One region of the Methylobacterium aquaticum genome, then DNA from elsewhere that is predicted to be linked to it. Evidence: riboswitches for the same ligand, from Rfam matches in the RefSeq annotation. Region 1 holds a riboswitch; each other region holds the start of a gene.
The links. A riboswitch is a leader RNA that binds a small molecule or an ion and turns the genes downstream of it on or off. The one in region 1 is predicted to bind thiamine pyrophosphate.
Positions count from the first base shown of each region.

Region 2: linked by a shared signal. The riboswitch ahead of thiO (glycine oxidase ThiO) and the one ahead of F1D61_RS28550 (hypothetical protein) in region 1 are both predicted to bind thiamine pyrophosphate.
Region 3: linked by a shared signal. The riboswitch ahead of thiC (phosphomethylpyrimidine synthase ThiC) and the one ahead of F1D61_RS28550 (hypothetical protein) in region 1 are both predicted to bind thiamine pyrophosphate.

Region 1 covers NZ_CP043627.1:6,198,635-6,205,526, reverse strand. The annotation lists gene F1D61_RS28570 (ABC transporter substrate-binding protein) at 1-668, opposite strand, end outside; gene F1D61_RS28565 (ABC transporter permease) at 674-1,423, opposite strand; gene F1D61_RS28560 (ABC transporter ATP-binding protein) at 1,420-2,196, opposite strand; gene F1D61_RS28555 (acyl-CoA reductase) at 2,186-3,640, opposite strand; gene F1D61_RS28550 (hypothetical protein) at 3,637-4,713, opposite strand; TPP riboswitch at 4,810-4,912, opposite strand; gene F1D61_RS28545 (NADP-dependent malic enzyme) at 5,165-6,892, opposite strand, start outside.
Region 2 covers NZ_CP043627.1:27,759-34,650, reverse strand. The annotation lists gene F1D61_RS00195 (2-hydroxycarboxylate transporter family protein) at 1-699, shown strand, start outside; gene F1D61_RS00190 (thiamine phosphate synthase) at 740-1,336, opposite strand; gene F1D61_RS00185 (thiazole synthase) at 1,333-2,112, opposite strand; partial or broken gene F1D61_RS00180 (GIY-YIG nuclease family protein) at 2,375-2,653, opposite strand; gene thiS (sulfur carrier protein ThiS) at 2,893-3,105, opposite strand; gene thiO (glycine oxidase ThiO) at 3,102-4,310, opposite strand; TPP riboswitch at 4,378-4,512, opposite strand; gene F1D61_RS00165 (adenylate/guanylate cyclase domain-containing protein) at 4,554-5,801, opposite strand; gene F1D61_RS00160 (DUF2798 domain-containing protein) at 6,032-6,286, shown strand; gene rpoD (RNA polymerase sigma factor RpoD) at 6,346-6,892, opposite strand, start outside.
Region 3 covers NZ_CP043627.1:3,351,292-3,358,183, forward strand. The annotation lists gene F1D61_RS15220 (sensor histidine kinase) at 1-269, opposite strand, end outside; gene F1D61_RS15225 (response regulator) at 266-679, opposite strand; gene F1D61_RS15230 (ATP-binding protein) at 897-3,632, opposite strand; gene thiC (phosphomethylpyrimidine synthase ThiC) at 3,646-5,526, opposite strand; TPP riboswitch at 5,585-5,697, opposite strand; gene F1D61_RS15240 (restriction endonuclease) at 5,849-6,223, shown strand; partial or broken gene F1D61_RS15245 (acyltransferase family protein) at 6,417-6,892, shown strand, end outside.

The DNA.
Region 1 (6,892 bases):
TTTCTCGCCTCGTAACCGTCGCGCGTCACCACGAAGATGTCGCTCGGCAGGTTGAGGTGGTCGCGCACCGCGATGACATCGACGTCGCCGAGGCCCTTGGCGCGGCCGACGAGCAGCCCGGTATCGGTGGCCGCCGTCGCATCGACCTGCCCCTGGATCAGGGGAGCGAAGTTGAGGAGCCCCGTGACCTCCACCGTCACGTCGCTCTCCTTCAGCCCGGCGGCGGCGAGCAGCAGGAGCAGGTGCTGGCGGGTGCCGCTCGCGAGGCTGTAGACGCCGACGCGCTTCCCCTTGAGATCGGCGATCGAGCGGATGCCGCGGCTCTTCGGCGAGACCACGTTGAAGACGTTCTGCGGGTAGATGTTGTAGATCGCCACCAGGTCCGCCCCCTTGTCGAGGGCGAGGTAGAACGAGGCCGGGTCGGTGAAGGCGACGTCGGCCTGGCCCGCCAGCAGCGCCTGGATCGCCGAGCCGCCGCCATTGCCCGGCACGTAATCGAGGGCGATGCCCCGGGCCTTGAACAGCCCGTGATCGGGCTCGGCCAGCAGGTTGGTGATCTCGCTGATCGGCTGGCTCCAGCCGCCGACCGTGACCTTGTCGAGGGTCTGCGCCAGGGCCGAGGAGCCGAGCCAGGCGAGGGCGAGGACGAGGAGCAGGCGGAAGGACATCGGGTTCAGTCTCTCGCGTAACGGCGCAGGATCAGGGATTCGAGCCCCCGGGCGGCCTCGTAGACGGCCATGCCGAGGGCGGTGATCACCACGAACAGGGCCAGGATCAGGCTCGAATCCATCACGCTCTGCGCGGCGATGATCGAGGCGCCGAGGCCCTGGCGCCCGCCGACGAACTCGCCCACCACCGCGCCGACCAGCGCGAGCACGATCGCGACGCGGAACCCCGCCAGGATCACCGGCAGGGCGGTGGGCAGCTTCAGGCGCAGCAGGGTCTGGACCCGGCCCGCGCCGAGCATCCGGAACAGCTCGCGCTGGCCCGGCTCGACCTGGGCGAGCCCCGTCAGGGTGTTCTCGAAGAGCGGGAAGAAGCAGACCAGCGCGGTGATCACCACGGTCGGGGTCAGGCCGAAGCCGAACCACAGGATCAGCAGGGGGCCGAGCGCCAGCTTCGGCACCAGCTGGCTCGCCAGCACGTAGGGGCGCAGCACCCGGTGCAGGCTCGGCCATTCCGACAGCAGGATGCCGGCGCCGAGCCCCAGCACCGTCCCGGCGAGGAGGCCCAGGGCCATCTCGCTGGCGGTGACGCGCAGATGCGGCCAGAGCCGGCCGGAGGCGATCTCGCCCCACAGCGTCCCGGCGACGGCGGACGGCGCCGGCAGGACGAGGGCCGAGACGCGGCCCGAGCGGCACCACGCCTCCCAGGCGATCAGCAGGGCCGCCAGCAGCAGGGCGGAGGCGAGCCGCGTCCTCACGCCGCCCGCCCGATCGCCGGGGAGGGACCGTCCATGACCGCGCGCAGCGACCGGCACGCGGCCCCGAAGGCGGGCTCGTAGCGGATCCCCGGCGGTCGCGGACGCGGCAGCGGGATCGCGCCCTCGTGGACCAGGCGCCCGGCCGCCATCACGCCGACCCGGTCGCCGAGATAGACGGCCTCGGCGATGTCGTGGGTGACGAACAGCGCCGCGGTGCCGCGGGAGGCGCACAGGCGCAGGAGGTCGTCCTGCAGCTCCTCGCGGGTCAGCGCGTCCAGCGCCGCGAAGGGCTCGTCGAGGAGGAGCAGGCCCGGCTGCGTCACCAGTGCGCGGGCGAGCGCGACCCGGCTCTGCTGCCCGCCCGACAGGGCGCCGGGCCGGCGCCCGGCGAGGTCGCCGAGGCCCATCGCCGCGAGGAGATCGCGGGCCGCCTCCCGGTCGGGGCCCTGCGGCCGGCGCTTGAGCGAGACCGGCAGGAGCACGTTGTCGAGGGCGGAGAGCCAGGCGAGCAGGGTCGGGGCCTGGAACACGAAGCCGACGCCCGGCGCCGGCCCGCGCAGAGGCTCCCCGCCGATCCGGACGAGGCCCGCATCCGGCGCGATCAGCCCGGCGGCGAGCTTGAGCAGGGTGGTCTTGCCGCAGCCGCTGCGGCCGAGCAGGCAGTGGATCGCCCCGCGGGGGATCGCCCAGTCGACGCCCGCCACGGTCTCGGCTTCGTCGCCGGGGAAGCGGTAGCGGACGCCGTCGAGGGCGAGATGGGCGTCAATCGGCATAGGGCGCAAAGCCTTCCGCCGCGGCCTCGGCGCCGGCCTCGATTTCCGTCATCGTCACGAGGTCGAGCAGGCTGAAGCGGCCGTCATGGTGCCAGCCGGCCTCCGGCGCGGTCATGCGGCCGATGGCCGAGATCCGGGTGACGCCGATGCCGGCCAGGTCGTCGGCGAGCGCCATGAGCCGCGCCGGGGCGGCGGCGATCCCGGCGGTCTGGAGATGGACGCGATGGGGCGCGACCAGGGCCGGCACCTCCGCCAGATCGTCGACCGCGACGACCGCCACGCTGCGGTTGAGGCCCGACGGGCTCAAAGCCACCGCGGCATCGAGCAGGACGACGCTCCACGGATCGGCGGGATCGCCGAGCAGCGTCGCACCCCCATCGAGGGCCCGCATCTCGTGGGCGCTGCGCCAGGCCGCGATGGCTGCCCCCTCGCCCGGGTCGAGCCGCCGGCGCGGATGGCGGCTCGCGACAGCGGCGAGTTCGTGGGCGAGGTGGCGGGCGAATTCGTGCGGCGCGACCGAGCCGCCGCGCTCGACGAACAGCATCTGCGGCGCGTAGCAGCCCTGCTGCTCGTAGCGGACGACATCCTGGGCGGCGAGGCGGGCGAGCGGCCCGGCGCGCCGGCTGTCCAGGGCCTCCCGGGCGATCATGGCAAAGCCGATGCGGTGGCCGTGGGGCAGGAACCGGGTGGTGACCGGGACTTTCGCGCGGAGCGCCGCCAGGGTGTCGTTGCCGCCATACGCCATGACGCACTCGGCTTGGGTGAGGAACACCGCCTCCGACCCGCCTTCTCCGCCCTTCCACCAAGTGATGGCGAGGCATTCGCCGAGTTCCGCATCGGCCTCGGCGATCAGTTGCGCGAACCAGCCGGCGGTCAGCGGCTCGGCGGAGGCGAGCTTGCCGACCGTGCCGGCCTTGACCAGCAATCCCGAGACGAGGCTCCACAGCGGCAGGGCCGGGACGTTGCCGGCCCAGACATGCAGCAGCAGGTCCGGCCCCCGCGCCCGCACCAGCCCGCCCTTCACCGCCGGCTGGAAGCCGTCGAGCACGCCCGGATTGGAAAAATCCTCGGCGAGGAAGCGCAGCAGCTGCGGCCGCCGGAAGGTCTTCAGATAGCTCGTCAGGCCGAGCCGCACCGTCTCGCGGTCGTAGCCGGTGACGACCGGCAGCAGCGCCTCGGCCTTGCGGCGCAGCGGATGGGTCCGGTCAAGCAGGCAGGCGCTCGCCCGGTCGATCGCCGCGACGATCCGGCCCGTCTCCATCCGCCGCAAGGTCTCGCGGGCGCGGGTGCGGACATGGCGGCACAGGGCCTCGGCCTGATCCCCGGTCAGGTCCGGCAGCGCCACCGCGACGGTCTCGCCCCAGGCCCGATGCTCGACGACGCGCCGGCCGATCGATTCGGGGCCGAGCCCCGGCAGGTATCCGGCCTCCTCGAGCGGGCTCATCCCTGCGCGGCGGCCAGGAACTCGGCCACCGCGACCGAGCAGCCGCGCGACGCCGATCCCTCGACCCGGCCGAGCAGCCGGAAGCCGCCCGGTACGATCACGCCGGCATCCTCGGTGAGGATCGCCGAGACGGAATTGAAGTGAGCGAGATCGTGGTGGACCAGCACGCCGGTCTCGCCCTCGGGGACATCGATGCCGGTGAGCGGATCGACGACGCGGCTGCGGATCCAGTGCGGGCCGGACTTCACCGGCGGACAGATTGCGTTGCCGTCGTCGTAGAACTGGGTACTCAGCTCGGTCATGCCGTACATGTTGAGGCAGGAATCGCGCGGCACGCCGAAGCTTGCCGAGAGCCCGTCATAGAAGGCGTCCGGCTCGATCTCACGCGACTGGCCCTTGAAGCCGCCGGTATCGAACAGGAAGCTTCCCGGCGGCAGGGCGAAGCGGCGGCCTCGCTCCTTCAGCGCGTCCATCACCGGCACGAAGGCGTAGGTGGCTCCCAGAAGGGCATAGGGCTCGCCCGAGGCTTCGGCCTGCGCCAAAGCCGCCAGCAGCGCATCGAGGTCGAGGCCGTTCGGCCCGACGAAGACCGCGCTGTCCGACGTGCCGAAATGGTCCTTGGCCAGCGCCAGGTAATGGGCCAGCGAGGAGTTCGGCAAAGCCGCCTCGTCCGGAAACAGGATTCCCATCCGGATCCTGTCCCGCCCGCGCATGATCCGGGCGGCGAAACCCGCCAGCATCGAGGCGTCGTAGACCGCGAGCGTCGGGTGATAGCTGCGGCCGCGCCCGCTCCCGGTCGTGCCGCTCGTCATGAACACCCGCGCGGCCGCGTCGGGCGGACGGCAGCTCAAGGTCAGGTCCTTGAACGCCTTGATCGGTACCGCCGGGATGTCGCGCCAGCGCCGCACGGCGAGCGGCGTGCGCCCGCGCTGTTGCGCGAAGCGGCGATACGGCGCGTTATGGGTGAACTGATAGGCGAAGAGCCGCAGCGCCAGCGCCTCGAACTCCGCCTCGCTCGCGCCCGGCTGTCCGATGAAGTCGAGCAGGGCCTCGACGATCTCCGCTTGCGACATCACGGCCACCTCGCGCCCATTCCGGGCGAAGGCCAGACCGAGCGGAGATCATGCGCGAAAAGACGGAGCGATCGGCCCCAGGCCGCGCCGGTCCCGCATCCCTACGCCGGCATGACCCGGATCAGGTTCATAGGGTCACCGCGGTGCCCGGACGGGTCCGGACCGGCGGAATCTCAGCCTCCTCGCGAGGCTCCCCTGGGAGCGGGGAAGAGTGGGGGTGTGGGGGCGGGTGTCAAGTTGCGATGCGACCCAGGCGCCAGGGCGATCCCTCGCGGCCACGCCGCCCTCCTGGGGTCGGCGTCTGGATCCTGAAGATCGCAAACCACCCCGTCATTCCGGGCTCCGCTGCACGGCTCCGGAATGACGAGGGGAATGTCGAGGCGGCCGATTCGATCGAACGGGCTTTCAGGCCGGGTCGCGAATCGGGGGAACGGAGGGATGGGCCCGCCGGTCAGCCGCCGATATTGTAGGCCGCCAGCGCCGCCATGTTGACGATGTCGGAATCGGTCGCGCCGAGCGGGACGATCTGCACCGCCTTGTCGAGGCCGACGATCAGCGGCCCGAGCACCTGGGCGCCGCCGAGTTCCTGCAGCATCTTGGTGGAGATCGCCGCCGAGTGGAAGGCCGGCATCACCAGCACGTTGGCCGGCTGCTTGAGGCGGCTGAACGGGTACTGGGCGAGCAGGTCCTTGTTCAGCGCGACATCGGCCGACATCTCGCCGTCATACTCGAAATCGACCCGCATCCCGTCGAGGATGCGCACCGCCTCCTGCACCTTCTCGGCGCGCTCGGCCTTGGGGAAGCCGAAGGTCGAGAACGACAGCATCGCCACCCGCGGCTCGTAGCCGAGGCGCCGCGCCACGCCCGCCGCCTCAATGGCGATGCCGGCGAGTTCCTCGGCACTCGGCATCTCGTGGATCGCGGTGTCGGCCACCAGCACCACCCGGCCGCGGGCGAGGCAGAGCGAGACGCCGATCACCCGGTGGCCGGGCTTGTGGTCGATGACCCGGCGCACGTCCTCGAGCGCGATCGAGTAGTTGCGGGTGGTGCCGGTCACCATCGCGTCGGCGTCGCCGAGGGCCACCATCGAGGCGGCGAAGTGGTTGCGGTCCTGGTTGATCAGGCGCTGGCAGTCGCGGAACAGGTAGCCCTTGCGCTGCATCCTCGCGTAGAGGAACTGCGCGTAGACGCTGTTGCGGTCGGACTTCGCGGCGTTGTGGATCTCGATGTTGTCGCGGCCGGCGAGATCGATGCCGGCGGCCTCGGCATTGGCCATCACCCGGTCCTCGCGGCCGACCAGGATCGCGGTGCCGAGACCCTGGTTGACGAAGGAGATCGCGGCGCGGATCACCACCTCCTCCTCGCCCTCGGCGAAGACGACGCGCTTGGGGTACTTGCGCACCCGCTCGAACACCCGGTTCAGCGTGCCGGCGACGGGATCGCGCCGGGCCGAGAGCTGGGCCCGGTAGCGGTCCATGTTGTCGATGGGCTTGCGGGCGACCCCGGTCTCCATCGCGGCCTTCGCCACCGCCGGCGGGATGGTGAAGATGAGGCGCGGATCGAACGGCACCGGGATGATGTACTCGCGCCCGAAGCGCGGCCGCGTGCCCTGGTAGGCCGCCGCCACCTCGTCCGGCACGTCCTCGCGGGCGAGCGCGGCGAGCGCCTGCGCCGCCGCGATCTTCATCTCCATGTTGATCGTGGTCGCGTGCACGTCGAGCGCGCCGCGGAAGATGTAGGGGAAGCCCAGAACGTTGTTGACCTGGTTCGGGTAGTCCGAGCGCCCGGTCGCCACGATCGCGTCGTCGCGGACCTGCGCCACCTCTTCGGGAGTGATCTCCGGATTCGGGTTCGCCATCGCGAAGATGATCGGCTGCGGCGCCATCGAGGCGATCATTTCAGGGGTGAAGGCGCCCTTCACCGAGAGGCCGAACACGATGTCGGCGCCCTCCAGCGCCTCCTCGAGGGTGCGCTTCGAGGTCGCGACCGCGTGGGCCGACTTCCACTGGTTCATGCCCTCGGTGCGGCCCTGGAACACCACGCCCTTGGTGTCGCACAGGATCACGTTCTCGGAGCGGAAGCCCAGCGCCTTGACGAGCTCGATGCAGGCGATGCCCGCCGCACCCGCGCCGTTGACGACGAGCCTGGCCTCGGAGATGTCGCGGCCGGTCAGGTGCAG
Region 2 (6,892 bases), 820 kb from region 1:
CCGCCGGTCATGCTCGGCAGCCTCACGGCCATCGTGTTCTCGGGCATCCTGAACTTCGTCGGCAAGAAATACCCGCACCTGACCGGCGAAGGCCGCCTGCAGCCGGGCGAGCACGACGACATGGATCCCAAGGACGAGGCGGTGACCGCCGAGAAGGGCGGCGGCGCCATGGACGTCTCGACCATCGCGGCGGCGGGGCTCACGGCGGTGACGCTCTACCTGCTCGGCGTGATGCTGCACCACGTGATCGGCCTGCCGGCCCCGGTCGCGATGCTGTTCCTGGCGGTGCTGGCGAAGCTGTCGAGCGCGGTCTCGCCGCATCTGCAGGCGGGCGGCTTCGTCGTCTACAAGTTCGTGCAGACCGGCATGACCTATCCGCTGCTCTTCGCCATCGGCGTCTCGCTGACCCCGTGGGACAAGCTGATGTCCGCCTTCACGGTCCCGAACCTGATCACCATCATCGCGACGGTGTTCACCCTGATGGCCACCGGCGCCTTCGTCGGCCGCCGCCTCGGCATGTACCCGATCGAGGCCGCGATCGTGAATGCCTGCCATTCCGGCCAGGGCGGCACCGGCGACGTCGCCATCCTCACCGCCGCCAACCGGATGCAGCTGATGCCGTTCGCCCAGATCGCGACCCGCATCGGCGGCGCCGTCACCGTCACGACGGTGCTGATCGTGATGCGGTGGATGGCCTGAACGGAACACGCCGGAGGAGGACCGGGGAGCGGGTGCGGCCCTACAGGAGGGCCGGGACCAGCACCCCGACCTCCGGCGCCCGCATCACCGCCCCCATCACCGCGACGGCGGCAGCCCCCGCCTCGCGGCAGGACGTGGCCGTTCCGGGATCGACGCCGCCAAGCGCCACGACCGGCATCACCCCCGCCGCCTCCCGCAAGACACCCACCCCGAGCGCGGGCCCGTAGCCCGGTTTGCTGGCGGTCAGGAAGATCGGGCTCAGGGTCACGTAATCCGCCCCCGCCTCCCGGGCGGCCCGCACCTCGGCGAGGGAATGGGCCGAGACGCCGAGCAGGACGCCGCGCCCGAGGCGCGCCCGAGCCGGCACCACGGCGGAAGCCTCGCCGAGCTGGACGCCCGAAGCCCCGACCCGCGCCGCCAGGTCCACGTCGCGCCCGATGGTGAGGGCGCCACCCACCCGCGCCACCTCGCCGGCCAGGGTCTCGGCCAGGGCCGCGCGCTCTTGGGCGGGCAGGTCGCGGTCGCGCAGCCAGATCCAGCGGGCGCCCGCCGCGAGGCAGGCGGCGACGCGGTCGCCCAGGGGCTCCGGGCAGCCATGCCGGTCGGTGACGACCAGCAGGCGGGCGGGCAGGCTCACGAGCCGACGAGGCCGAGTTGCGGGCTCGACGGCTCGGCGCGGGCGCGACGCGGAATGCGGCCGGCGAGATGCGCGAGGCGCCCGGCCTCGACGGCGTGGCGCATGGCGCGGGCCATCCGCACCGGATCGTCGGCCTTGGCGACGGCGGTGTTGAGGAGCACCGCGGCGGCTCCCAGTTCCATCGCGATCACCGCGTCGGAGGCGGTGCCGATGCCGGCATCCACGATCACCGGCACCGGCGAGCGCCGGCAGATCAGTTCGAGGTTCGCCGGATTGGCCACCCCCATGCCCGACCCGATCAGCGAGCCCATCGGCATCACCGCGGCGGCGCCGAGATCGGCGAGCCGGCTGCACACGACGGGATCGTCGTTGCAATAGGGCAGCACCGTGAAGCCGGAATCGACCAGCTGGCGGGTGGCCTCGATCGTCTCGGCGACGTCGGGATACAGCGTCTCGCGGTCGCCGATCACCTCGACCTTGATCCAGTGGGTGCCGAGCGCCTCGCGCGCCAGCTCCGCCGTCATCACGGCGTCGCGGGCGGTCTCGCAGCCGGCGGTATTGGGCAGGAAGCGTGCCCCTTTGAGCCGCGCCACCGTGTCCGAGCCATGGCCGTGGAGCGAGATGCGGCGGATCGAGACCGTCACCACCTCGGCCGCGCTCGCCCGCACCGCCTCGCTCATGATGGCTTGCGTCGGGTAGCCGGCGGTGCCGATGAGGAGGCGCGAGGACAGGGTGGTGCCGGCGATGACGAAGGGATCGTCGGGGGTGTCGGTCATGGGGTTTCTCCGGATTTCATAGATAGTTCGTACGAGCGTTTCGCCGATGTCCCACCCACGACCTCATCCTGAGGTGCGAGTGAAACGAGCCTCGAAGGAGGGCTCCAGGGATCGCAGTGCCTTCTGGAGCCCTCCTTCGAGGCTCGCATGCGCTAGCACCTCAGGATGAGGTTGGAGGGTGGGAATCACCAACAACGTCGAGCGTTGTCGGCAACTCCTGATGACCAATCGCACCTAAATCTGACTTATTCTGCACGCAGTTCCGTCTGGCCAAGTGCTTGAGGCGGTCCCAGTCACTTTGGATCAGCGCTTCCTTCTTGGCGCGGCTCCAGCCTTTGATGCGCCGTTCCATCGCGATCGCGTCCGTGATGCGCTCGAACATTTCAGCATAGACGAGTGTCACGGGCCGGCGCTCGCGCGTGTAGCCGGGATAGGTGCCGGCCTAGTGCTCGCCTAGGCGCTTGTCGAGGGTCTCACCGCGTGCCGAGCCGACGTAGTAACTCTCGTCGACGCATCGCAGGATGTAGACGAAGGCGTTCATGAAGAGATGTCTCCGCCTGCTGATTCCTAGCAACGGATACCTGATCTCCGACCCACCACCTCATCCTGAGGTGCCGCGTAGCGGCCTCGAAGGAGGGCTCCAGAAATCTCCGAGCCAGCTGGAGCCCTCCTTCGAGGTCAGTCGATCTTCGATCGACTGACACCTCAGGATGAGGTCGAGGGTGGGATGAAGAAAGCACCGGTGATGCAGCGCGACCCCATCGCACGATCTCGCAACCGCTACCCTCCCTGCATCGCCCGCACGATCTCGACGCGGTCGCCCTCCTCGAGCGCCGTGCCGGCCCAGTCGCGCTGGCGCACCACCGCGCCGTTCAGCGCGATGGCGAAGCCTTGCGGGCCGCTCAAGTCGAGGTCGGCGGTCTCGGCGCGCCAAAGGGCGTCGAGGGTGGCGGCCTCGCTCTCGCGGGGCTCGCCGTTGACGAGGAGCTTCATGCGGGGACTCCGGAAACACGGGCGAACCGGGACAGGCCAAAGGGCGCGGCCACCGGCAGCGTCTCGCCGCGCAGGATCAGGGTGGAGACGGCTTCGGCGGTGACGGGCGCCAGCAGGTAGCCGTTGCGGTGATGGCCGGCGGCCAGCACGAGGCCGGGCAGGGCCTCGCCGAGGATCGGGGCGTCGTCGTCGGAGGTCGGGCGAAAGCCGCTCCAGACCCCCGACACCCGCATCTCCTCCACCCCCGGCAAGGCGCGCCGGGCGCCCTCCAGCAGGGCGAAGACGCCGCCGGCGGTGAGGTGGGGATCGAAGCCCGTCTCCTCCACGGTGGCGCCGACGATGAGCGAGCCGTCGCCCTTCGGGGCCATGTGGACCTGCTCGGTCCAGACCACGTGCGAGAGGGAGCCGCTGCGCGGCGTCATCTGGAGCGCCATCGACTGGCCCTTCAACGGGCGCACCGGGAGCGCGAGGTCCGGCACCAGGTTCCCCTCCCCGGCCCAGGCGCCGGAGGCCAGCACCACCGTGCCGGCCCGCACCGTGCCCGCCGTGGTCTCGATGCCGGTGACCCGGCCGGCCTCGCGGGTGAGCGCGGTGACGGCGGTCTCCTCGATCAGCCGGCCGCCGGCCGCGCGGAAGGCCAAGCGCAGGGCCGCCATCACCCGGGCCGGATCGACCTGGTGGTCGTCGGGGCAGAACAGGCCCGCGGTGACGGTGGGGCGCAGGCCGGGCTCGCGGGCGCGCACCGCCGGTCCGGACAGCCACTCGACGGCGAGATGATCGCGGCGCTGCAGCTCGTGGCGGAAGCGCAGGCGCTCGACCTCGTCGCGGCCGAGCGCGATCACGAGGGTACCCTCGCGGCGGTAATCGATGGTGAGGCCGGATTCGGCTTCGAGTTCGTCGCGAAACCGGTGCCAGAGGCGCTGGCTCTCGAGGCAGAGCGGCGACAGGGCCTCGCCCCCGGGCTCGTGCTCGGCGGCCGCCGCCAGCATGCCGGTGGCGGCGAGACTCGCGCCGTCGCCGGCTCGTCCGCGCTCGATCACCGCGACGGCGAGACCGGCCCGCGCCAGGCGCCACGCGATCGACAGGCCGATCAGCCCGGCGCCGATCACCGCCGCATCGACCGGACCTTCGGCGCGCTCCGGCAAGCGGTCTCTGTCTGGGATCTCGGACGGTCCGCCTCGCCGTCCGATCGTCTGCGCGTGCACCCTCGTCTCCACGGTGGCCCGAAGAGAGTGGACGGCGCCCGATTGCCGGATGATGCGCGCTCGGATCCTGGCGGACCCTGTCCAATCCCTACGCCGGTATGAGCCGGATCAGGTTCGAAGGATTTCCGCGCCGACCGAAAAGCCGAAGGCTCTTGGTCCAGCGGTGTCTCAGCCCCTTGCCGGGGATCTCCCTGGAACGGCCGGAATGTGGCGAGCCGGCTCGCCTTCGTCAACCGCCTTCGGTCAACCGCCTTTGCCCGGACGATAGATCGCCATCTCCTCGGCGATGCCGTCGAGGGGATGGGTGCCGAGCAGTTCGGGGTCGCCCCACAGGAAGTCGACGAAGGGCTTCGACATCAGGAGCGGCTCGGACAGGACCTTGTTGAGCTTGGCCAGGCGACTGGCGAGGTTCACGTCGCGGCCGATCACCGTGAAATCGAGGCGCGCGCCGGAGCCGACATTGCCGTAGGCCGCCTCGCCGTGATGGAGCGCGATGCCGATCTCGATGCGGGTGGGGAATCGCCCGGCGCGGTTGGCCTCGTCGACCCGGCGGAGCGCGGCCTGCGCCGCCGAGAGCGCGCCCTGCGCCGCGCCGCCGAGATCGTCGCCGCTCTCGCGAAAGATCGCGAGCAGGCCGTCGCCCATGTATTTCAGCACCTCGCCGCCCTCGCTCTCGATCGGCGGCACCAGGCAGTCGAAATAGGTGTTCAGCAATTCCACCGAGGCCTCCGGGGTGAGCGCGTCGGTGAGGTGGGTGTAGCCGCGCATGTCGGCGAACAGGATCGCCGAGCGGATCCGCTCGACCTGGCCGCGGCGGATGAAGCCGGCCAGGATCGCCTGGTGCGGCCCGTCGCCGACATAGACCCTGAGCACGTGGTCGAGACGGGCGTTGAGGCCGCGCATCTCCATCACCGCCGACAGGGTCGGGATGATGAAGCGCAGGATGGCGAGGTCGTCGTCGCCGAACCCGCGCGGATCCCGGGTCGCGAAGGTGACGCCGTTCTTGGTGCCGTTGGTGAAGAACAGCGGTACGGTGATGTAATGGGTGTACCCCGCCGCCTTCAATTCCGGAATGATGCTGTAGCGATCGTCCGGGGTCTCGCGCAGGTCGAGGATCAGCCACTCGCCGGTGCCGTAGACATGGGCGAAGGGGCTGCGGGCCAGCGCCTGCTCGGTGACCTCGCCATGCGGGAAGAGGCGGAAGCTGACGCCGTCCTCCCGGGTCCAGAACCGGCCGACGCCGGAATAGTCCGAGTGCAGCGCGTCGATGGCGGTGGTGGCCCGGTCGACCGGCACGCCGAGTGCGTTCAGCCGCTCGGCCATGCCGGCCAGCAGATCGCCGGATTCCGGCAGCCGCGCGCCCTCGCTGAGCAGCCAGTCGCGGAGCGCCACGCAATCGCGAAACAGGCCGATCGGGATGTCGCTCGCCTCCGATCCATCCGCCGCGGCCGTGGGCGTCGGAGCGGGGGCGGGGCAAGGCTGGTCGGACATGGCTGATGACATGGGCGCTGCCGGGCGGGTCGGCAAGGCTTGGCCGGGGGCGACTGGCCCGCCGGCTTGGCATTTGACCCTGCGCCTGCTAGGGACGAATCCGTCGCCGGGCCCGTGTCTCGGCCGGCCGTAAGCGTCTCACGTCAAGCAACGCACTCCCCGGGTGGATTTTCGCCGGGCGGTGCGCAATGCCTCGTCCGGGCCGGACCGCCCGTTCCGAAAGACGTGCCATGCTGTCCTTAACCTCATTCCGTCGCCTGCCGGCTTCCGCCGCACCGCTCGTCACCGCGTTCCTCCTGTCGGTGATGATGACCTGCATCGTCTCAGGTCTCGCGACCCTGCTCACCCTCGGGCCGACCCCCGAGGCGCTGTGGCACTGGCCGCGGGCCTGGGGCTTCTCCTGGCTCGTCGCCTTCCCGACCCTGCTGCTCGTCCTGCCGCTGGTGCGCCGCGCCGTGGCGCGGATCGTGGCGCCGATGCCGTAACGAAGAAGGCCCGGGGGCGGTCGCCTCCCGGGCCTTCTCGTCCGATCGAATGTCGAAGCTCAGTTGTCGAGGAAGCTCCGCAGCTTCCTGGACCGGCTCGGGTGCTTGAGCTTGCGCAGGGCCTTGGCTTCGATCTGGCGGATGCGCTCGCGGGTCACCGAGAACTGTTGCCCGACCTCCTCGAGGGTGTGGTCGGTGTTCATGCCGATGCCGAAGCGCATGCGCAGCACCCGCTCCTCGCGGGGGGTGAGCGAGGCCAGCACCCGGGTGGTGGTCTCGCGCAGGTTCGACTGGATCGCCGCGTCGATCGGCAGGACGACGTTCTTGTCCTCGATGAAGTCGCCGAGGTGGGAATCCTCCTCGTCGCCGATCGGGGTTTCGAGGGAGATCGGCTCCTTGGCGATCTTGAGGACCTTGCGCACTTTCTCCAGCGGCATCGCCAGCTTCTCGGCCAGCTCCTCCGGGGTCGGCTCGCGGCCGATCTCGTGCAGCATCTGGCGCGAGGTCCGGACGATCTTGTTGATCGTCTCGATCATGTGGACCGGGATGCGGATGGTGCGGGCCTGGTCGGCGATCGAGCGGGTGATCGCCTGCCGGATCCACCAG
Region 3 (6,892 bases), 2.8 Mb from region 1:
CTGTCCTCGGAGCCGGTGACGTAGATCACCGGCGGCGCCTCGGGCAGCGCGCGGATGCGCGGCAGGATCTCGAGGCCGGTCTCGTTCGGCATGTGGTGGTCGAGGGCGACCACGTCGAAGCGCTCCGCCGCCACCAGGGCGAGGCCGGTCTCGCCGTCGGCGGCGTGCGCCACCGTGCAGCCGCGGGCTGCCAGCGTGCGGGTCACCAGTCGCGCCAGCCCGGGATCGTCGTCGATGTAGAGCAGGCGGACCGGGTCGGTCACGGTCACGCGCTCTCCGGAACCTGCATCACCGAGAAGAACAGGCCGAGCTGGCGGATCGCGTTGGCGAAGCCCTCGTAGTTCACCGGCTTGGTGATGTAGACGTTGCAGCCGAGATCGTAGCAGCGCTGGATCTCGCGCTGGTCGTCGGTGGTGGTCAGGATCACGACGGGCGAGCGCCGCAGATGCGGGTTCGACTTGACCTTCTGCAGGATGTCGATGCCGGTCATGTCCGGCAGGTTGAGGTCGAGCAGGATCAGCAGCGGCCGGCCGGCATTGATCTCGCCGCTGCCGTCGGGCCCGAACAGGGCGGCGAGGGCGGAGGTCCCGTCCCGGAACGACTCGATGACGTTGTTCACGCCGGCCCGGCGGATGTTCCGCTCGATCAGCCGGGCATGGCCCTCGTCATCCTCGATCATCACGATGTGTACGGCCGGCACCTGGCGACTCCCCGTGGCGGAACCCGACCATGCCGGGACGCCCTTGACCTCATCACGAACACCGCGCCGACCGCGGTCGTGCGCGGGAGACATGCTCCCGTCATACTCTCTCTAGACCATTTCCCCGGCCGAGGGACACGCCGTCGGCGTAGAAAAACATGCCGGTCACGTTAACCTGCCGTTGCACCGGTCGCGCTCAGGCCTGGCGCAGGGGCAGCGTCACCGTGAAGGTCGTGCCGACCCCGAACTCCGATTCGAGGTCGATCCGCCCGCCGAGCACCCGGACCAGGGTGCGGACATGGGCGAGTCCGATCCCCTCCCCCGGCCGGTCCTGGACGCCGGAGCGGCGGAAGAGCTCGAACACCCGGGCGTGGTCGCGGGCATCGATGCCGCGGCCGTTGTCGCGCACCGCGATGACCGCGAGCCCGTCCGAGACCGAACCCGAGATCTCGATCCTCCCGGGCCGGTCCTTCGCCAGGTACTTGATCGCGTTGTCGATCAGGTTGCCGAAGATCTGCCCGACCGCCACCCGGTCGGCGACGAGGTCCGGCAGATCGCCGATGGTGATGACCGCGCCGACCGTGTCCGCCTGGTGGCGCTGCGCGTCGGCCAGGCTCTGGACCAGGGCGGTCATCGCCAGGGGCTCGGGCTGGAAGTTGCGCCGCCCCTCCCGCGACAGCTTCAGGATGGCGTTGATCAGCCCGTCCATCTTGTTGATCGCCGCCTTGATGAAGCTCACCGATTCGGCGAGGTCGGCGTCGATCCGCGCGGCGTCCGGCCGGCCCGCGAGCGCGGTCCGGATGTCGTCCTGGCTCGCCTCGATCTCGCTGGTGAAGCCCATGATGTTGACGAGCGGCGCCCGCAGGTCGTGGCTGACGATGTAGGCGTAGCGCTGGATCTCCTCGTTCGATTCGCGCAGGGCCGCTTCCGCGGCGCGCTGCTCGGTGATGTCGGAATGCACGCCGACCCATTCGCGGATCGTGCCGTCGGGATCGAGCACCGGCACCGCCTGGATCGCGTAGGTGCGGAACACCCCGTCATGGCGGCGCACCCGGTGCTCGTGGGTGTAGCGCCGGCGCTCGGCCACCGCCGCGTTCCAGGTCTCGACGCTGGTGGCGCGGTCGTCCGGATGCACCGCATCGGCCCAGCCGAAGCCGGCATATTGCGCGGGCGTCTGCCCGGTCAGCCCGGCCCAGGCCGGCTGGTCGTCGGTCATCCGGCCGTCGGGACCGTTGGTCCAGAGCACGCCGCGCACCGCCTGGACGGCCGCGGCGAAACGGTCCTGCTCGCGCCGCACCGAGGCGAACAGGCGAGCATTGTCCATCGCCACCGCCGCCTGCCCGGCCAGTCCCTCGATCAGGGCGGCCTCGCGGGAGCCGAAGCGGTGCGGCTCGGGATGGCCGAACAGCAGGGCGCCGAGGGTCGAGCCGGTGCCGGAGACCACCGGCACCGCGAGATAGCTGCGCACCGGCAGGTGGCCCTTCGGCATGCCGCCATGGCTGCCGTAGCGCGGATCCGTCGTTACGTCCTCGCTCAGGACCACTCCGCCGGCCGCGAAGGTCTCGCTGAACAGGTTCGTCACCCGCGGCAGGCCGAAGCGGGTGAAGGCCTCGCGGGGGCCCCCGGTGAGGCTGAGGAGGCGCCAATGCTCCGGGCCGTCCGGCCCCTCCGGCACCCGCTCGAACAGGGCGCCGTAGGCCGCGGCCGTCAGGTGGGTGGCGGCCTCCACCACCGCGTCGCCGAGGCGCTGGCGGTCGAGCTCGCTCGAGAGCGCCGTGCCGAGGCGGTTCAGCACCTCCAGGCGCTGGGTCTCGGCGCGGAGCGCCGAGGCGGCCCGCGCCCGCTCGGCCGTGCGCTCGCGCTGGCGCTGCGCGGCGCCGGCGATCTCGGCGCTCACCGCGGCGACCTCCGCCGGCACCCCGGTCAGCACCGGCGCCGCGCGGCCCAGCCCGAGGGCCACCGCCTGGTCGCGCAGGGCGTGGAGCGGGGCCGCGATGCCGCGGGCGAAGGCGAGCGCCAGGACGGCCGCGATCGCCGCCAGCATGATCCCGAGCCCGGCGAACCACACCAGCGAGGCCCGGACCGGGGCCGCCAGCGTCTCCTCCGGCACCCCGACGGCGACGCGCCAATCCGGCACCCCGGCCCGGGCATAGGCGGCGAAGAACGGCTCCCCCTCGAGGGAGGCGCCGCGCCAGTGGCCCTCCGGCCCGGTGGCCCTGCGCAGCGCCTCGGGCGCCGGCGTACCGGTGAAGCGCTCCGGCGACCGGGTGCGGGTCACGATCCGCTGGTCGCCGTCGATGATGGTGATCACCCAGGCCTTCGGCACGCCGCCGGAGACGAGCACGTCGCGCAGCCGCGCAGTCGGCAGGGAGAAGGACAGGAGGTAGAGCACCGCGTCGCCGCCGCGGCGCCTGACCGGCACCGTCACCCGGACATGCCCGTCGATCACGCCCGAGACGGCCGCGCGGCCGGTGAGCGCGCTCGCATCCGCCGCGTCCAGTCGCTCGGGCATCGGCTCGTCGCCGAGGTCGATCAGCCGGCGCCCGTCGGAATCGCGCAGGATCGCCGGCAGGCCGCTGCGGCGGGCCAGTTCCTGCACCTGCTCGCGGAACGCCGTCACGTCGCCGCGCTGGAGCGCGTTCGAGAGGCTCAGGGCCTCCAGGGTGGCGATCAGGCTCGCGATCTCGCGGTCGACCGCCGCCGCCTCCACCCGGGCGCGGCCGAGCGCCTCCGCCTCCAGGCGCTCGCGGGCGGCGTCGGCGAACTGCCACAGGACCACGCCGCCGAAGATCAGGATCGGCACGGCGAGGCCGAGGCCGAACACGACGAGGCGGCGCACGATCGAGCCGGGACGCGGGCCTCCCCGCACGGGCAATCCCGGATCGGCGGACGGGGCAGGCCCGGGCGGGGTGGCGGGGGCCTGCATCGGCATCGCGTGGGGGTCCTTACTCGCCGGGTTCGACGTAGAGCCTCCCGCCCTCGCCCAAGAATTCCGCCGATTTTTGGGCCATGCCGGCGATCCGCTCCGCTTCGCTCAGGGGTGTGGCTTCCGCGACCACCCGGGAGGCTTCCTCCATGGCGAGCACGTCGGCGCGCAGGTCCTGGGTGATCTTCATCGAGCAGAATTTCGGGCCGCACATCGAGCAGAAATGCGCGACCTTGTGGGCGTCCTTCGGCAGGGTCTCGTCGTGGTAGGCGCGCGCGGTATCCGGATCGAGGGAGAGGTTGAACTGGTCCTCCCAGCGGAAGTCGAACCGGGCCCGCGACAGGGCGTCGTCCCGCACTTGCGCGGCCGGGTGCCCCTTGGCGAGGTCGGCGGCATGGGCGGCGATCTTGTAGGTGATGACGCCGGTCTTCACGTCGTCGCGGTTCGGCAGGCCGAGATGCTCCTTCGGGGTGACGTAGCAGAGCATCGCGGTGCCGTACCAGCCGATCATCGCCGCGCCGATGCCGGACGTGATGTGGTCGTAGCCCGGCGCCACGTCGGTGGTGAGCGGGCCCAACGTGTAGAACGGCGCCTCGCCGCACTCCCTGAGCTGCTTGTCCATGTTGACCTTGATCTTGTGCATCGGCACGTGGCCGGGGCCCTCGATCATCACCTGGCAGCCCTTGGCGTGGGCGATCTTGGTGAGTGCGCCCAGGGTCTCCAGCTCGGCGAACTGCGCCGCGTCGTTGGCATCCGCGATCGAGCCCGGGCGCAGGCCGTCGCCGAGCGAGAACGAGACGTCGTACGCGCGGCAGATGTCGCAGATCTCCTCGAAGCGCTCGTAGAGGAACGATTCCCGGTGCCCGGCGAGGCACCAGCGCGCCATGATCGAGCCGCCGCGCGAGACGATGCCGGTGACCCGCCGTGCGGTGAGCGGCACGTGGGCGAGGCGCACGCCGGCATGGATGGTGAAGTAATCCACCCCCTGCTCGGCCTGCTCGATCAGCGTGTCCTTGAACACCGCCCAGTCGAGCTTGAGCGGATCGCCGCCGACCTTCTCCAGCGCCTGGTAGATCGGCACCGTGCCGATCGGGACCGGCGCGTTGCGCAGGATCCAGCCGCGGATGTTGTGGATGTTGCGGCCCGTCGAGAGGTCCATGACGGTGTCGGCGCCCCAGCGGATCGCCCAGACCATCTTCTCGACCTCGTCGGCGGCCGAGGAGGTGACGGCCGAGTTGCCGATATTGGCGTTGATCTTGACGAGGAAGTTGCGGCCGATCGCCATCGGCTCCAACTCGGTGTGATTGATGTTGGCCGGGATGATCGCCCGCCCGCGCGCCACCTCCTCGCGCACGAAGTCGGGGGTGATGAAGGGCGGGATCGCCGCGCCGAAGCTCTCGCCGTCGGCGAGCTTGCCCTCGGCGCCGGCCAGCATCGCCTCGCGGCACAGGTTCTCGCGGTGGGCGACGTAGATCATCTCCTCGGTGACGATCCCGGCCCGCGCGAACTCGTACTGGGTCACGGGTTGGCCGGCCTCGCCCCGGCGCACGGTGCGGGCGGCCGGGCACGGCGCCACCAGTCTGTCCTCGGGCACGAAGCCGTTATCCTCCGGCCTCACCGCCCGGGGCGCGACCGCCGCATAGCCGCGGGTCTCGATCCAGGGGGCGCGGATCTCCGGCAGGCCGGCTCGCAGGTCGATGCGGGCGCCCGTCTCGGTATAGGGGCCGGAGGGATCGTAGACCCGCACGGGCGCCTCGCCCGGATCGGTCAGGACGATCTCCCGATAGGGAATCCGCAAGTCGGAGCGGTCCCTCGGCGACGCATAGGCCTTCGCCGAGCCGGTGATCGGCCCGGTGGTGACGCTGTGCGGAAGGTCTTTGGCGAGGATCGGTGCGTTCATGGATCTCTCCCGGGGAGACGATCCGGCCTCGGGGCGCGAGGACGCACGGGTCACGTCGATCATGGCAGGTTCCCGTCCCTCCGCCGGTACGAACCGGATCAGGTTCAAGGGTCAGGACGCACGATCGTCCAATCTCAGCCCCTGTCGGCGGGGGCTCCCCTCGGTAACGGCGCCACTGTCCGGCGACGGGTCGGGTTTGTCAATCGCGGGTCGCGGAACGCTGCGGCATCCAGGCCGTCGCGCCGATGGTCGCGCCGCCTTGTCCCCCGCCCGCCCGGCGCCCCAGATACCGTGAGATGTCCCCGTCTTTCAGGAGCCTGCCTTGGGACGCCGTGATCGGCTCTGGCGCGACGACGACCCCTCCACCCATGCCTACACGACCCCGAAGGTCGTGATCTGCCCGCTCTGCGAGCGGCCGATCCCGCCCGGTGCCCGCCAGAGCCGGCACCATCTGACGCCGAAGCTGAAGGGCGGTACCCATGGCGAGACGGTGCAGCTGCACCAGATCTGCCACTCGGCGATCCATGCCCGCCACAGCGAGGCCGAGCTGGCGCGCCGGCTCAGCGACGTCGAGAGCCTGCGGGCCGAGCCGGAGATCGCCCGCTTCCTCGCCTGGGTCCGCGGCAAGCCGGACGATTTCCACACCGCGACGCGGATGACCCGGACGCGGCGGGAGACCAGGCGGAGCTTTCGATAGGGCGGCCGTAGTCGTCGGCGGGATGGTGAATCCATCCTGGCCGATTTCCGCACGATTCGACCGGCCGCCCCGGCTCCGATCTTTACGTCTGCCTGCGAGGCTCGGGGCATCCTCGTGGAGACGCCCGATGTCCGCCCGCCCCAACACCGAACCCGCCCTCTCGGTCCGGCCGGACGATCCAGTCAGCCCGCCGCTGCGCCCGCGCGCCGCGCCGGAGGCGGGGCGCCTCGCCTGGGTCGACGTCGCCAAGGGCATCTGCATCATCCTGGTGGTGATGATGCACTCCACCCTCGGAGTCGGCGAGGCGATGGGGGGCGAGGGCTTCATGCACCACGTCGTCGAGTTCGCCAAACCGTTCCGGATCCCCGACTTCTTCCTCCTGTCGGGCCTGTTCGTTGGCCGCGTCGTCGATCGCGACTGGCGGCTCTTCTCCGACCGGCGCATCGTCCACTTCGCCTATTTCTACCTGCTGTGGATGGTACTCCAGTCGGCGGTGAAGTACGGCCAGATCACCGAGGGGGCGGGCCCGGGGGCGTTCCTCGCCCATCTCGCCCACGGCCTGATCGAGCCGTACTCGACCCTCTGGTTCATCTACCTGCTGGCGGTGTTCTCCATCGCCGTGAAGCTGCTGCGCCGGGTGCCCGGCCCGGTGCTGCTGATCGGCGCCGC